DNA from 3 places in the Nocardia sp. NPDC101769 genome. Region 2 is predicted to be linked to each of the others. Evidence: riboswitches for the same ligand, from Rfam matches in the RefSeq annotation. Region 2 holds a riboswitch; each other region holds the start of a gene.
What was found. Region 2 has a riboswitch for magnesium ahead of ACIRRA_RS14995 (stealth conserved region 3 domain-containing protein). Riboswitches for the same ligand answer to the same signal wherever they lie in the genome.

Region 1: it holds a riboswitch for magnesium, as region 2 does, so the genes downstream of both, ACIRRA_RS34940 (MgtC/SapB family protein) here and ACIRRA_RS14995 (stealth conserved region 3 domain-containing protein) in region 2, are expected to answer to the same signal.
Region 3: it holds a riboswitch for magnesium, as region 2 does, so the genes downstream of both, ACIRRA_RS03715 (hypothetical protein) here and ACIRRA_RS14995 (stealth conserved region 3 domain-containing protein) in region 2, are expected to answer to the same signal.

Annotation. Positions count from the first base shown of each region.
Region 1 is NZ_JBIWMX010000030.1:39,450-43,870, forward strand. Features, by position in the region: gene ACIRRA_RS34925 (helix-turn-helix transcriptional regulator) at 1-129, shown strand, start outside; gene ACIRRA_RS34930 (SDR family NAD(P)-dependent oxidoreductase) at 465-1,229, shown strand; gene ACIRRA_RS34935 (hypothetical protein) at 1,231-1,353, opposite strand; gene ACIRRA_RS34940 (MgtC/SapB family protein) at 1,405-2,118, opposite strand; M-box (ykoK) riboswitch at 2,320-2,495, opposite strand; gene ACIRRA_RS34945 (MFS transporter) at 2,568-3,791, opposite strand; gene ACIRRA_RS34950 (ArsR/SmtB family transcription factor) at 3,879-4,220, shown strand.
Region 2 is NZ_JBIWMX010000007.1:262,878-267,298, reverse strand. Features, by position in the region: gene ACIRRA_RS15000 (hypothetical protein) at 1-908, opposite strand, end outside; M-box (ykoK) riboswitch at 1,157-1,328, opposite strand; M-box (ykoK) riboswitch at 1,431-1,609, shown strand; gene ACIRRA_RS14995 (stealth conserved region 3 domain-containing protein) at 1,689-3,056, shown strand; gene ACIRRA_RS14990 (response regulator transcription factor) at 3,257-3,892, shown strand; gene cutA (divalent-cation tolerance protein CutA) at 3,970-4,421, opposite strand, start outside.
Region 3 is NZ_JBIWMX010000002.1:172,246-176,666, reverse strand. Features, by position in the region: gene ACIRRA_RS03720 (ABC transporter permease) at 1-1,669, opposite strand, end outside; gene ACIRRA_RS03715 (hypothetical protein) at 1,706-2,491, opposite strand; M-box (ykoK) riboswitch at 2,848-3,017, opposite strand; gene ACIRRA_RS03710 (MFS transporter) at 3,314-4,421, opposite strand, start outside.

The sequences.
Region 1 (4,421 bases), on a different contig from region 2:
GACGCCACCACCCTCACCCTCGCCGACCGATCCGACCGCCACCTGGTCCTCTACAACCCCCGCGCCGGCACCGACACTGCCGCCCGCCTCGACCAGCTCCACCGTCTCCGCCTCGCCCCACCCGCCTGAGCCGGCAGTGACGACTCCCTGATCCTGATCGCGTGGCTCCCGGCGGGTGAGCGTCGCTTTGTATCGGAATCGCCGAATGGTCTCGAATGTTGTTCCGGCCGTGTGGATCCCGCAGAGCACACGTTCTGTATCGCGTTCGTGGGCCACGGCCGAGCCATGTTGGCCCTGCTCACATTTCCGGTGATGCATGCAGCGCTAACTCGACTCTGGCGGCCATCGTCGAAGGCAACGGCGCCCTGGACCCGGTTCGGCCACATCGCTCGGCAAGGTGGTGGTGGCACACCCACGATAGATGCGCACTGTTTACCCACAGTGCGGCCCGGCAGGCTGAAGTCATGACACACAACGGGTTTCGGTTCCAGGACAAGGTCGCGCTCATCACCGGCGGTAGCAGTGGGATGGGGCTGGCCGCTGCGCGGCGGCTCCTCGGGGAGGGGGCGTGGGTGATCGTCACCGGGCGTGACAAGGACCGGCTCGATACCGCGGTGGCCGAGCTGGGGGAGCGGGCGGTCGGGGTGGCCGGGGACGCTACCGTGGCCGAGGATCTCGAGGCGCTGGCGCGGGTGGTGTCCGAGCGGTTCGGGCGGCTGGATGTGGTGTTCGTGAATGCGGGAATCGGTGCGTTCCAGCCGGTTTCGGCGGTCACCGCCGGCGAATTCGATCGGGTGGTGGGGATCAATTTCAAGGCCGCGTTCTTCACCGTGCGGCAGGTGCTGCCGATGCTGGTCGACGGGGGTGCGATCGTCCTCAACGCCTCCTTCGCCTCGTATCGGGGCGCGCCCGGCGCCGCACTGTATTCGGCGACGAAGGCGGCGGTGCAGAGTCTGACGCGGACGCTGGCGGCGGAGTTGGCGCCACGCGGGATTCGGGTGAACTCGGTGAGCCCGGGCTACATCGACACCCCCGCCTTCCGGGCCGAGGCCTCCGCCGCAGCGCAGGCCGCCGCGGGGGCGCGGGTGGCGCTCGGGCGGGTCGGCGACAGCGACGAGGTGGCCGCCGCCGTCGCGTTCCTGGCCTCCGGGGAGGCGTCCTACATCACCGGTCAGGACCTGCTCGTCGATGGCGGCCTGACCACGGTGGTCCCGTCGGCGATGGTGTGAATCAGCAGGCGCGCAGGTCGGCGGTCTCGAAATTCAGCTCGCCGGCCACCACCGGCAGGTCGGCGCGACCGTCGTTGCCGTACACCAGCTCCGGCGGACCCGCGATCGCGCCCCACCGACGCATCCGGCAGCGGCACCGCGAGCGGGGTCGGCGTATCCGACCGCAGCGCGAGGTTCACTCCTCGGCCGCTGCCAGCTGCGGCACCGTGCGCCACCCGACGCTGGTCACCGACGGCTCCAGGCTCAACCGGCTCACCGCGGCCTCCATCTGCCGGTCGTCGCGGCGGTCACCGGTCAGCTCCGCCCGCACCTGCACCCGGCCCGGGGAGGTGTCGTGGCTCGAGATCGACACCAGCCGGAAGTCGGTGCGCGTCAGCGACTGCACCAGCAGTGCCCGCACATGCGCCTCGTGCGCGTCGTCGGTGTCGGCGTGGAAGCCGTACAACGCCTCCTGCACCTCGACCTCGTCGATACCGGGGCGATCCACCGTGCGCGCCACCGTGCGCAGCGCGGTATTGACCACCACCACCGCCACCGTGCCCGCCACCGCGGTCGAATACATGCCCGCACCCGCGAGCGCACCCACCGCCGCCGCACACCACAGCGTCGCCGCGGTGTTCAGGCCGCGGATATTGAACCCGTCGCGCAGGATCACACCCGCGCCCAGGAACCCGATACCCGAAACGATCTGCGCCGCAACACGAGTCGGATCCGCCGACGCACCGTTGAAGCCGTGCGCGGACAGCAGCACGAACAAGGTCGCCCCGGCGGCGACCAGCGAATTCGTGCGCAGTCCCGCCATCCGGGCCCGGAACTGACGCTCGAACCCGATCACCGCGCCCAACCCGACACCCGTGCCGAGTCGCAGCAGCATTTCCCACGTGGTCATCTCGATCTCCCAGCGCATGACGGCGCACTCCGGACTCGGACGCTACCGGGGTACAGGTAGCGGCCAGAGGATTGCAGGAGTGTCGCCGAGTGAACGATTGGCTAACGGAACGCGCTCCGGTCCATCGGGCACGACCACCACCTCCTCGACGCCACACGCACGCATGCCGGGGGAGTGGGACCGGCGTGAACTCGCCGGTACGGGTACCACCCCTCGTAAGACCTTCAGCACTCCACGGCGTAAACCCGCCACGGATGGCGGGAGCCGGTCGGGGCATCCCCTTAGCTCGGGGAAACCTGTCCTGATCCGGGGCGTCTCTCGACGTTCGGGATCGCCGGCCTGTATCCGTGAAGGAGCCTCAGCTAACGACGGCACCTTGCGCCCAGAAGTAAACACCGGCCCGCCACGATCGGCAACCCGACGTGAGCGCCGTCGCATTCGTGCAGCCGCTAGCGTCGCGCCTCGACCGCGACCCGCGCCACCAGCCGCACCACACACAGCACCGCCACCGACACGGCGAAGATCTGCACCGCAGCCAGCAGACCGGTCGCGCCCGCCAGCAGGCCGACACCGATGACCGGGCCGCCGCTGCCGCAGTAGGCCATCACGAAATAGGTCGACAGCACATCGGCGTGACGATCGGCAGGCGCGGCCGCATTGATCGCGGTCAATCCCGACAGGAACACCAGGCCGTGACCGGCCCCGGCCAGCACGGTCGCGAATAACAGCAACGGCAGCGAGGAGACCGCGCCCGCGCCCGCCAGCAGCACCAGACCCACCGCCAGCAGCGGGAAGCCGGTGAAGTCCAGGGCCCGTTCGGGTTTTCCGTAGCCGACCAGCTGCGCCACCGCCCACGCCGTGGGCAGCAGCGCGGCCGCCGCACCACCGATCACCAGATTCGTACTGCCCGACAGGGTCGCGGCATAGGTCGGGATCAGGGTGAGGAAGACGCCGACCACCGCGAAACCCAGGAACGCGCCCGTGCCCGCGGCCGCGAAGACCGCACCCATCCCGGCCGGGATACTCGGCCGTCGCGGCCGCCACCGGCTGACCACCGCGGTCTCGGGCAGCGCCGCCATCGCCACCACGGCCGGAACCAGCAGCGCCAGTTCCACCATGAACGGTGTCACGTACGGAGCCGGAAGATATTGCGCCAGAACAGCTCCCAGCACCGGACCCAGACCCATACCGCCCGCCGAGGCCACCGCCGACACCAGCGCGGCCCGGCGGCGGCTACCGTGCGGCTCCAGCTCGGTCAGTGCGGCGGTGAGCGCACCCGAGGCCGCCCCGACCGCCAGCCCCTGCAGGATTCGGGCCGCGAACAACCACGCCACATCGGTGGCCAGTGCGAAACCCAGCGTGCCCAGCGCCGCCAGCACCAGCGCGGGCAGCAGAATCCGGCGTCGCCCCAGCACATCCGAGGCCGGACCGGCGATCAGCAGCGCGGGAATCAGCACCCCCATGTAGACCGCGAACACCAGCGTCATCACCAGTGGCGAGAACCCGAACCGATGCGCATAACCGTGATACAGCGGCGTGGCCACATTCGTGCCCGTCAACAGGATCAACAGCGTGTAGGCGGTGCCCCGGAACCGCGCAGCGCTCCCGGGCGGTGAATCCTGCGGGGCGGCAGCGCGATCGGAAGCGGCTGCGGTGGATTGCTCGATGGTCATGGCGTCCTCCCGGCACAGACATGTTCGGTATTTCCGAACATAACAGGATGTTCGGAATTTGTGAACATGCGGACTAGTCTGGACACCATGGCGAGCCGAACCGCGACCGAACTGGTCCACCCCGACCGCGACGAACTGCGGTTCACCACCGTGCTGGCCGCCCTCGCCGACCCCGTCCGGCTCACCATCGTCACCCGCCTGGCCGCCGCCGAGAACGGCGAACTGGCCTGCACCACCTTCGATCTGCCGATCAGCAAATCCACCCAGAGCGGGCACTTCAAGACCCTGCGCGAAGCCGGCGTCATCCGTCAGCGCGACGAGGGCACCCGCCGCCTCAACCGGCTGCGCACCGAGGATCTCGAAGCCCGCTTCCCCGGCCTGCTCGACCTGGTCATCACCCACGGTCGCGGTGCGACCCTGAGCGCCTAACCCGAATGTCGCGACGACTCCGGGCCGGTCGACGCCGGTTTCGTGCCCGCTCGGACTCGGGGCGGTCAGCACCCGCCGGATCTCGTCGACGTAGGACTTCCAGGCCTCCTGGTCGGCCGGTAGCGTGCCACGCATCGTCCGCCACAGCTGGACCCGTGCCCAGATACGCCGAATATGCCAGTGCCGCGCGATGTTTCGGCC
Region 2 (4,421 bases):
GATGAATCGCGCTCCGCCGACGGTGTCGTGGCATCGTGCAACACGGTCAGGCCGGCCGTGAGCGCCGAACCGCCTGCGGTCCAGCTGATCCCCGCGGGTTGGGTGGTCAGCACCACGATCGTGAAGCGCAGCAGGTGGTCGGATCCGGTGCCGACGAGGCCGCTGGTGTTCATGGTCGTCGAGGTATCGAGCGCCATCCAGCCCTGCTTGATCGCCCGGGGTGCGCGGGGAAAAGCGTCTGGGATGCCGAAGTATTGGTCGGTGCCGTCGGCGGCGATACGGCTGGCGTTGCGCAATCCGTTCATGATGACCTCGCGGGCCGGTGCGGGGACCGCAGTGCTCAGGTAGCGGTAGACGCTGACGACGTCCCTTGGCGTGGTGAGGGTTTCGCCCCATTCGGAGGGGTCGTTCGGTGGCCGGGTACCGGTGAGCCCGATCAAATCGATCATCCGGCTCACAATCGCGGTGCCGCCGTTGTCGCACCACAGTTGATCGGCGATGTCGTCGTCGCTGGCGGACAGCATTCGGTCGAGCATGGTCGAGGTGGCCGAATCCGCTTGCCAGACTTGTCTGTGCAGTGCGTCGATTGCAATCAGCAGTTTGACCACCGACGCGGTGTAGAACTGCTGATCGGTGTCGAGTTCGGCGAGCGTGGCGCCGGTGGCGGTGTCGATGACGTCGATGCCGACCTCGGTGCCGGGGGAGGCGTCCTGGATCGCGGACCGCATCCGCTCGGCCAGTTCCGTCGGCGGTAGGGCGGGTCGGGCCGGGCTCACGGGCGCGGCCGACGCGTCGAGGGGGGCCGCTTGGATCACGGCGAAGGCGAGCAGGCCGGTTGCGGCGCCCAGCCGCCACGGTCGGAATGAGCTTTCGCGGCGCACGACCGCGCCGGCGGGGGTTTTCCGCATCGGTAAGACTTTCGAGATTCGAAATCGGGATTCTTGTGCCGCAGGGCAGCGCGCAGGGAAGAGTCGAATCGGACTCTGCTGGCCGGCCTACCCGTGGCTGGGTGCCGGATGGCGTTGCCCTGATTCGGAAGGACTTGGATACGGACCATCGGTGGAAGTCATGGCCGTCGTCCTCACCTCCTCGGGGCCTGGGCCTGGTATGGCTGCACGGGGCACACGAGGAGTTGTCGGCGGCCCGATGCCACCGACGCGCACCCCTCTCGTCAGAGCTTCGGCACTGCACGACGTATCCCTTTGGGCGGGAAGCCACCTGGGGTTACCCCTTAATCCGGGGAAACCTGTCCTGATCCTGGGCGTCTCTCGACGTCGTCGGATCAGTGGCCTGTGTTCATACAGGAGCCTCGCCTAGCGAGGTGCTGATTGCGGCCGTCAGCTTGTCATCACTCGATGGCCGGAGTCAACCGGGCCCGGTGTGACAACGGTTACCAGGGGCAAGTGTTCGAGGCTGCGGCTATAGTCGGTGCTGCACCTCGTTAGGTGAGGCTCCTTTTCGAACACAGGCCACTGATCTCACGACGTCGAGAGACGCCCAAGCTCAGGACAGATCTTCCCGGATTAAGGGCTGATCCCAAGTGGCTTCCCGCCGGATCTCCGGCAGGGATACGTCGTTCAGTGCCGAAGCTCAACGTGTGGGGTTGCGCGCGACATCTGAAGTCTTTCGCGCAGACACTCCTTCGTGCGTTCCCTGAGACCTGTTGAGTCCGTAGGTAGGTGTGACGAATGAAGAACCTGATGACATGCGTTCCGGTGGCCGGAGGCGGCACCGAGCGGACCGCGGTGGAGAATCTGCTGCTCACTCGTGGCGTACTGCTCGCGAACAATATTCGGTTCCTGCTGATCAGGACGGCGGACGGCGAGCCCGCGCTGGCACTGGGCGAGCAGTTCCGGGGACTGGTCGCCCCGTTGTTGCGGGCCGACGGGGGCCCGGGCTCCATTGATGTCGAATTCTGGGAGTTCGGCGACGAGGAGGTGCGCTGCCCTCGCCCGAATGCGTTGACCCGCACCAGCTTTCCGGCCGCAGACCTGGAACTTGCGCAGATCCAGCGGTACGGCAGCGACTGGGTGTCCCTGGAGGGGATGTTCGAACCGCATGCGGGCGACATCGGATTCCCCATCGACATCGTGTTCTCCTGGGTCGACGGCAATGACCCGGCACTGGCCGCGCGCCGCGCCGCCGCCGCGGTCGGCGTCAGCCTCGGCGAGGGCGACGCCGCTCCGGCGCGCACCCGCCAGATCGATGAGCTGCGTTTCGCGTTGCGGTCGGTGCACGAATACGCGCCGTGGGTGCACCGGATCTTCATCGCCACAGACTCGACTCCGCCCAACTGGCTCGCCGACGATCCGAAGGTGACGATTGTCCGTGCGGCGGAACACTTCTCGGACCCGAACAGTCTGCCGACCTTCAACTCGCACGCCATCGAGACGCAGCTGCAGCACATTCCCGGGCTGAGCGAGCATTTCATCTACGCCAACGACGACATGTTCTTCGGCCGTCCCGTCGCGCCGGAGATGTTCTTCACCTCCGGGGGCATCAGCCGGTTCATCGAATCCGATCTCCGGATCGGCACCGGACCGAATACCGAGCAGCGCAGCGGATTCGAGAACGGAGCGCGGGTGAACCGGGCGCTGCTGCGGCATCGATTCGGGCACGTGATCACCCGCCACCTGGAACACGCGCCCACACCGCTGCGCCGCAGCGTACTACTGGAAATGGAGCGGGAGTTCGCCGAGGACTTCGCCAGGACACAGGCCAGCCCTTTCCGCTCGGCCACCGACATCTCCGTGACCAACTCCCTCTACCACTACTACGCCCTGCTGACCGGCCGGGCGGTCCGGCACGAAACCGCTTGGGTGCGCTACGTCGACACCACGACCTTCGACGGTCTCGACCAGCTCGGAATCCTGTCGGTTCGCCGCGACGCCGACTTCTTCTGCCTCAACGACAGCAGCTTCCCCGAGGTCGAGGAATCTCACCGCGCGTCGCGAGTGCGGTGCTTCCTCGAGCACTACTTCCCCCGGCCCGCACCGTGGGAGCGCACCGCCGCCCTGATGCCCGAACGGGCCGAGTCGGACACCGTCGCCGCATAGCCGACACGGTGGGTTCTGGACCGGATTGCGCTGTGTCGCAACCGATCCGGGATTTCGTATGCCCAATTCGAGTTATCCAATTCTCATGAGGAGAGCTAGTTCCAATGGGGCAGTCGGCTGCGGTATCCCGCATCGTCGATCGACTACCGATCATTTCGATCGGCGGTACCGGGTCTTTCGGGGGTCGGCGGGTGTTGATCGTGGAAAGCAAGAACGCCGATCTGGCGGAACTGAGCCGGGCGCTGGCATGGAAGGGCAGCTCCCGGAGAGCCGAAACCGGTGCGCGGGCTGCGGATTCGCACGAACCCGCGGATGTTGTGCTGCTCGATATCGACCGGAGGGACAGGGGCGGGCTGAATGTGGTGCGCTCGATCCGGGAGCTCAGCACCGTTCCGATCGTCGTGGCTACGGCTCGGGAGTCCGAACTCGACCCCGTGCTCACGCTGGAGGCGGGCGCCGATGACTATGTGGTGAAGCCGTATCACATCGGTGAGCTGATGGCTCGGATCGAGGCGGCCATCCGGAGCAGCGAGCTGTCCGCGCGCTCGACCGGTGCCATCGAGTACGGCCCGCTGCACATCGATGACGCATCGAGGCAGGTCAGACTCTACGAGAGGCGAATCGAGCTGACCTTCAAGGAATTCGACCTGCTGTATCTGCTGGCCTCGAACGCGGGCGCGGTGGTGCCACGTGAGCGGATCATGCAGGAGATCTGGGACAACTCCTGGTCGCGTAGGACGGTCGACACCCATGTCTGCACCATTCGAAGCAAGCTGGGGTCCAGTGACTGGGTCCTCAATGTCCGGGGTGTCGGATATCGCATGGGCATTGCGTGAGGATCGCGCCCGGTCTCCGGGTCGAGCGGTCAACTCCATGCGACGCGCCAGCTGAGGGCAGCTGGCGCGCGGGCACCCTATTCCGGTGCAGCTGTGATCTTTTCGACCCATTTCACGTAGCCGTCGATCGCCCACTCGACGGGTGTTGCGATGATCTCCGGCCCACCGGCCCATGGGTGCAGCTCGAGGATTCGCCCAGCGAGCTTGTCCCTGACCGCTGCTGCCGTCTTCAGTGTCACTCGCCATTCCTGGCCCTCGCCGAGCTGGTCCAGATGCCAGAACACCGACATCGCTGGTCCGGTCACCTCAGCGCCGGCGGCGAGACGTTCGGCCACCACCGTGCGAGCGATATTCTGTGCGTCTTCCTCGGTTGGCGTCGTCGTGGTTACCGACCACACTCGTGCCTCTGTCATATCCGCAACCCTATTGGGGCATCGGAATTCGTGACGGATGTCCGGCACCGCGTGCGCGACTCGCGTACAGCGGATCCGAGCTGCCGTAGACGATCGTTCGACGTTGTTGGACTTGG
Region 3 (4,421 bases), on a different contig from region 2:
CGGTGCCGAGCAGCACCTTGGCGAAGACGTCGTCGGTGGTGGCATTGGTGATGTACGCGCCCAGGCCGTAGGCCTCCATATGGGTGTTCCCGGCCTCCACGACCTCGCCGACCAGGGTGGCGTTCCACGCGCCGCCGAACGCGGTGATCGCGCCGACCACATATCCGGGGGCGATCGCGGGCAGTATCAACGACTTCCAGCGCTGCACGCCGTGCACGCCGAGATCGTCCATGGCCTCGCGCAGGTCCGTCGGGATCTGCCCGGCCGCCGCGATCACATTGAACAGCACGTACCACTGCGCACCCAGTGCCATCAGCGCGATGCCGCCGATATTCAGTGAGATGCCGGTGTAGGTGAGCGCCGCGATGACGAAGATGAACAAGAACTGGGCCGGGAAACTGGCCAGTACCTGCACCACCGGCTGAGCGAACCGGCAGATGCGCGGATTCATCCCGATCCACACGCCGACCGGCACCCACACGATGGTGGAGACCACCAGCAGCACTATCACGCGGCCGAGGCTGGCCAGCCCCATGAGCGAGGTCGGCCCGAATTCGGCCAGTCCCACGGTTCTTTCGAAGTAGGAGGCGAGTGCCCAGGTGCTCCAGGCGAGCGCGGCGAAGAGCAGTCCGAAGAAGAGCACATCGCCGATGCGGCTGCCCGCGCGCTCGTCGTAGGCGGAACGGGTGCTGCGCCCGAAGACGCGCATGAGGCGATCGACCCGCTCGCCGACCGGCCGTAGCACCCGAGCCAGCCGACCCGGGACCGTGCTGCGCCGCAGCAGGTCGAGCACGAGACTCCGTGGGGCCTGTGCACTTTCGGTGTGCTCCACCCGGAATCGCTCCGACCACGCCGTGAGCGGCCGCCAGAACACCACGTTCACCAAGACGATGGTGAGCACCATGACCAGCGCACCCACCACGAGGTTGCCGACCTCGGCCTCGGAGGTGGCCGCCGCGATGAAACTACCCATGCCGGGCAGCGCCTCGTCCCGGCCGGATACCGTGATGACCTCCGAGGCCGCGAGCATGAACCACGCGCCGCCGAAGCTCATCATGCCGTTCCAGATCATCGGCACCATGGCCGTCGGCACCTCCAGCTGCCACAGCCGCTGCCAGCGGGTGAGCCGCATCATGCGGGCCGAATCATCCAGCTCCCGGGGCATATTGCGCAACGCCTGGTAATAGGCGAAGGTCATGTTCCAGGCCTGCGCGGTGAAGATGGCGAAGATGCACGCCGCCTCCGCGCCCAGATACGAGCCGTGGAACAGGCCCACGAACGCGGTGACCGTGATCGAGACCAGGGCCAGCACCGGCACCGACTGCAGCACGTCGAGCGCCGGGATGAACACCTTCTCGGCCCGGCGCGAGCGCGCCGCCCACTGGCCGACGATCAGTGTGAAGAGGATGGACGCCGCCAGGCCGATGAACATACGTAGCGTGGTGCGGGCCGCGTAATAGGGTAGGTTCGCGGGATCGGTTGATACGGTCTCGGTTCCGGTATCCGGCGTCCAGGGCACCGACATGTCCCGAAACAGCCGCAGCACCAGCAGGATCAGCAGCACACCCGCGCCGATGATCAGGTAGTCCACCGCTCGGAGCCGCCCGCGTGCCCGCGGCACCTCGGGAGTCGTCTTGGGCCGGTCCGGAATTGCCAATTCAAGAGTCATTGCTGTTCACCTCGCTCCGAGCGGCGTCGTCGCAACTCAGTTGGTCGATTCGGCGGCGACCGCGGGCGGTGCGGTCATGACGTTGAAGGCGTGCACGGCCGAGGCCAGCACCGCCGGTGCGCCGACGAGCAGGTTGAAAACCACGACGCCTATCCCGGCCCCGGCCACCGCGCCCTCCAGACAGCCGGTGACGGCGCCGGGAATCGCCAACGTGCCCAACGTCAATGCGCCGACCGCGAGACCCTGGCCCGCGCCCAGCAGGACGCAGCCCAGCGGCGCGCCGATGACGGCACCCAGCAGCGTGCCCACCGCCAGGGCCACGGTGAGCTCATTGTTGACATTCTGGAAGACGGCATTCATCCGATCCTCGAAGCTGTCGGGATCGGCGATCTGCTGTGCCGCAGGGCCTTCGGCTTGCGCCTCCGCGGCGGCGTACAGCTCCGCGGCGATGCGTCGTTCCTCGGTGCCGACCGGTCGGGCCCGATCCGGGCGCGGGGTGAGGGTGGCGCTGTCGCCGTCGATGCGGGCGTCGATCGGGTACGTCGTGTCCTGCTTCGTGATGGTCAGCGGGATAACCCCCACCACCACGCCCTGCGGGTCGAGGATCTGCAGCTGGTCGGTAGTGGTTCGGAGCGTGCCGAGGTCGGTGCGCAGCACCACCGATCGGTCCACGATCCGGGCGTCGCCGGACACGGCCTGAACTGTCACGGCGTCGGCGAGCCGGACGTCCGATCCGGGTGCCGCGGCCGAAACGGCGGCCGGGGCGACCAGTCCGGCGGTGGTGATCGCCGCGGTGGCGAAGGCGAGCAAGCGAATTCTCATCGGGATGTTTCCCCTCGGGATATCGCTGCCCGCATCGGTTTCCGGGCAGCATCGAATACCGTCCGGCACGGTGGCGCCGACGGGTCGGACATATATGCGAATCTCCGAATTCATTCGTAAAATGTGCATGCGAATAGTCCGGTGCCGCGCGGGCGGCATCGTGATATCGGAGAATTACGTGCGTCGAGATATCGACGCGGTGTTGGTGTGCTGGCTAGCGGCCCGGACCGAGGCGGAGGGGCCGGCCCGGAGATCCCGGGTCATCATCGGGTGCCATCTTGCTACCCGACCTCCTCACTGGTAGAACGCGATTCGTCAACGCACGGGGGGAGGTCGCCCGGAACTCTCGAGGCGGACGCACACCCCTCTCGTCAGAGTTTTGGCACTGCACGACGTGTTCCGAATCGGAAAGCCACTTTGGATTACCCCTTGATCCGGAGAAATCTGTCCTAACCTTGGGCGTCTCTCGACGTCGTCAGATCAGTGGCCTGTGTTCGTGCAGGAGCCTCGCCTATCGAGGTGCAACAGGGAACCTAGTTAAAGACTCGGTAAAAGTCAAAACCGCTATTCGCATATCGGCGAGCGCTATGTCACAGCGGCGCACCGGACCGTCGATCGCACATTTCAGATGTGTCGCCGACGTTGGTCGGCGTGGTGAGACCCCTGTTCGAGCGGGAGGACGGCGACCGGTGTGATCGTGCCCCACAGCGAACCGTCAGCGTCCATGGCCGCGGCATCCGGGGCCCGCGTCGCCGGTGGGGGGTGGCGCTGTCGACCACCCCGCCGTACCTGGCTATGCGGTGACTCCGACGATCACAATTCTCATTCTTCGACTGCGACGGACGCCGCTGATAGGGCACCGGCACGCCGTGCCAGTTGCCGACCGCCGAGTACGACCGCGGCGATGGCGGTCACGCCGAGCAGCGCGCCGGTGACGAGGACGCCGGTCACCGATGTGAAGCTGACGATCACGCCGCCGGTGAGCGCGCCGACGGCGACGGCCAGGTTGTACATGGCGGTATTGAGCGCGGTCGCGGCCTCGGGATGATCGGGGGCGGCCTGCAGGATCCAGGTCTGCACGCCGACCGGAATCGCGCCGAATGCCGTGCCCCACACCAGCAGTGCCATGATGCCGATGACGGGTGTGGTCGCGATGAGTGGGAAGAGCGCGAGTGTCGCCGCCAGCAGCGCGGCGGCGACGACCAGGGCGCGCCGCGGGTCGCGGCCGGCGGCGGCGCCGCCCGCGAAGGTTCCGGCCACGCCCGCCAGGCCGAAGGCCAGCTGCGCGGGCCCGATTGCCGCGGCGCCCAGACCGGAGATGTCCTGCAGCATGGGCCGGACGAAGGTGAATGCCGCCCAATGCCCGCCCACGAGAAGGAAGGTGGCGATGACTCCGGCGCGGACGGCCGGTGTGCGCAACTGCCGCGCCAGGGCGCGGGGGCGGACCACCTCGGTGGCGGGCAGGGGCGGTAGCAGCAGCCGCAGCGCGAGGGCGACCACCGCGCCGAATCCGGCCAGTGCGGCGAAGGCGACGCGCCAGCCGCTCAGATTGCCGATCAGCGTCGCGGCAGGCACTCCCAGCACGTTGGCCGCTGTCGCACCGCCGAATGCGAGCGATATCGCTCGTGGAATGTGGTGCGCGGGAACCAATCTGACCGCGCACGAGGCGGCCAGTGCCCAGAAGCCGCCGATGGCGATGCCGGCGACGGCACGTGCGGCGAGCAGGATCGCGAAGTCCGGCGCCAGCGCCGAGACCGCTGTCGCGGCCAGCATGAGCCCGATCAGCCCGAGCAGGACCGTACGCCGGTCCGATCCTCCGATCGCGACGGGCAGGGTGGACGCGGCCGCCGCAGCCATGAGTCCGGGCAGCGTGATCGTCAATGCGACCGCGCCGGGAGAGACGTCGAAGGTGTGACCGATGGGGGTGAGC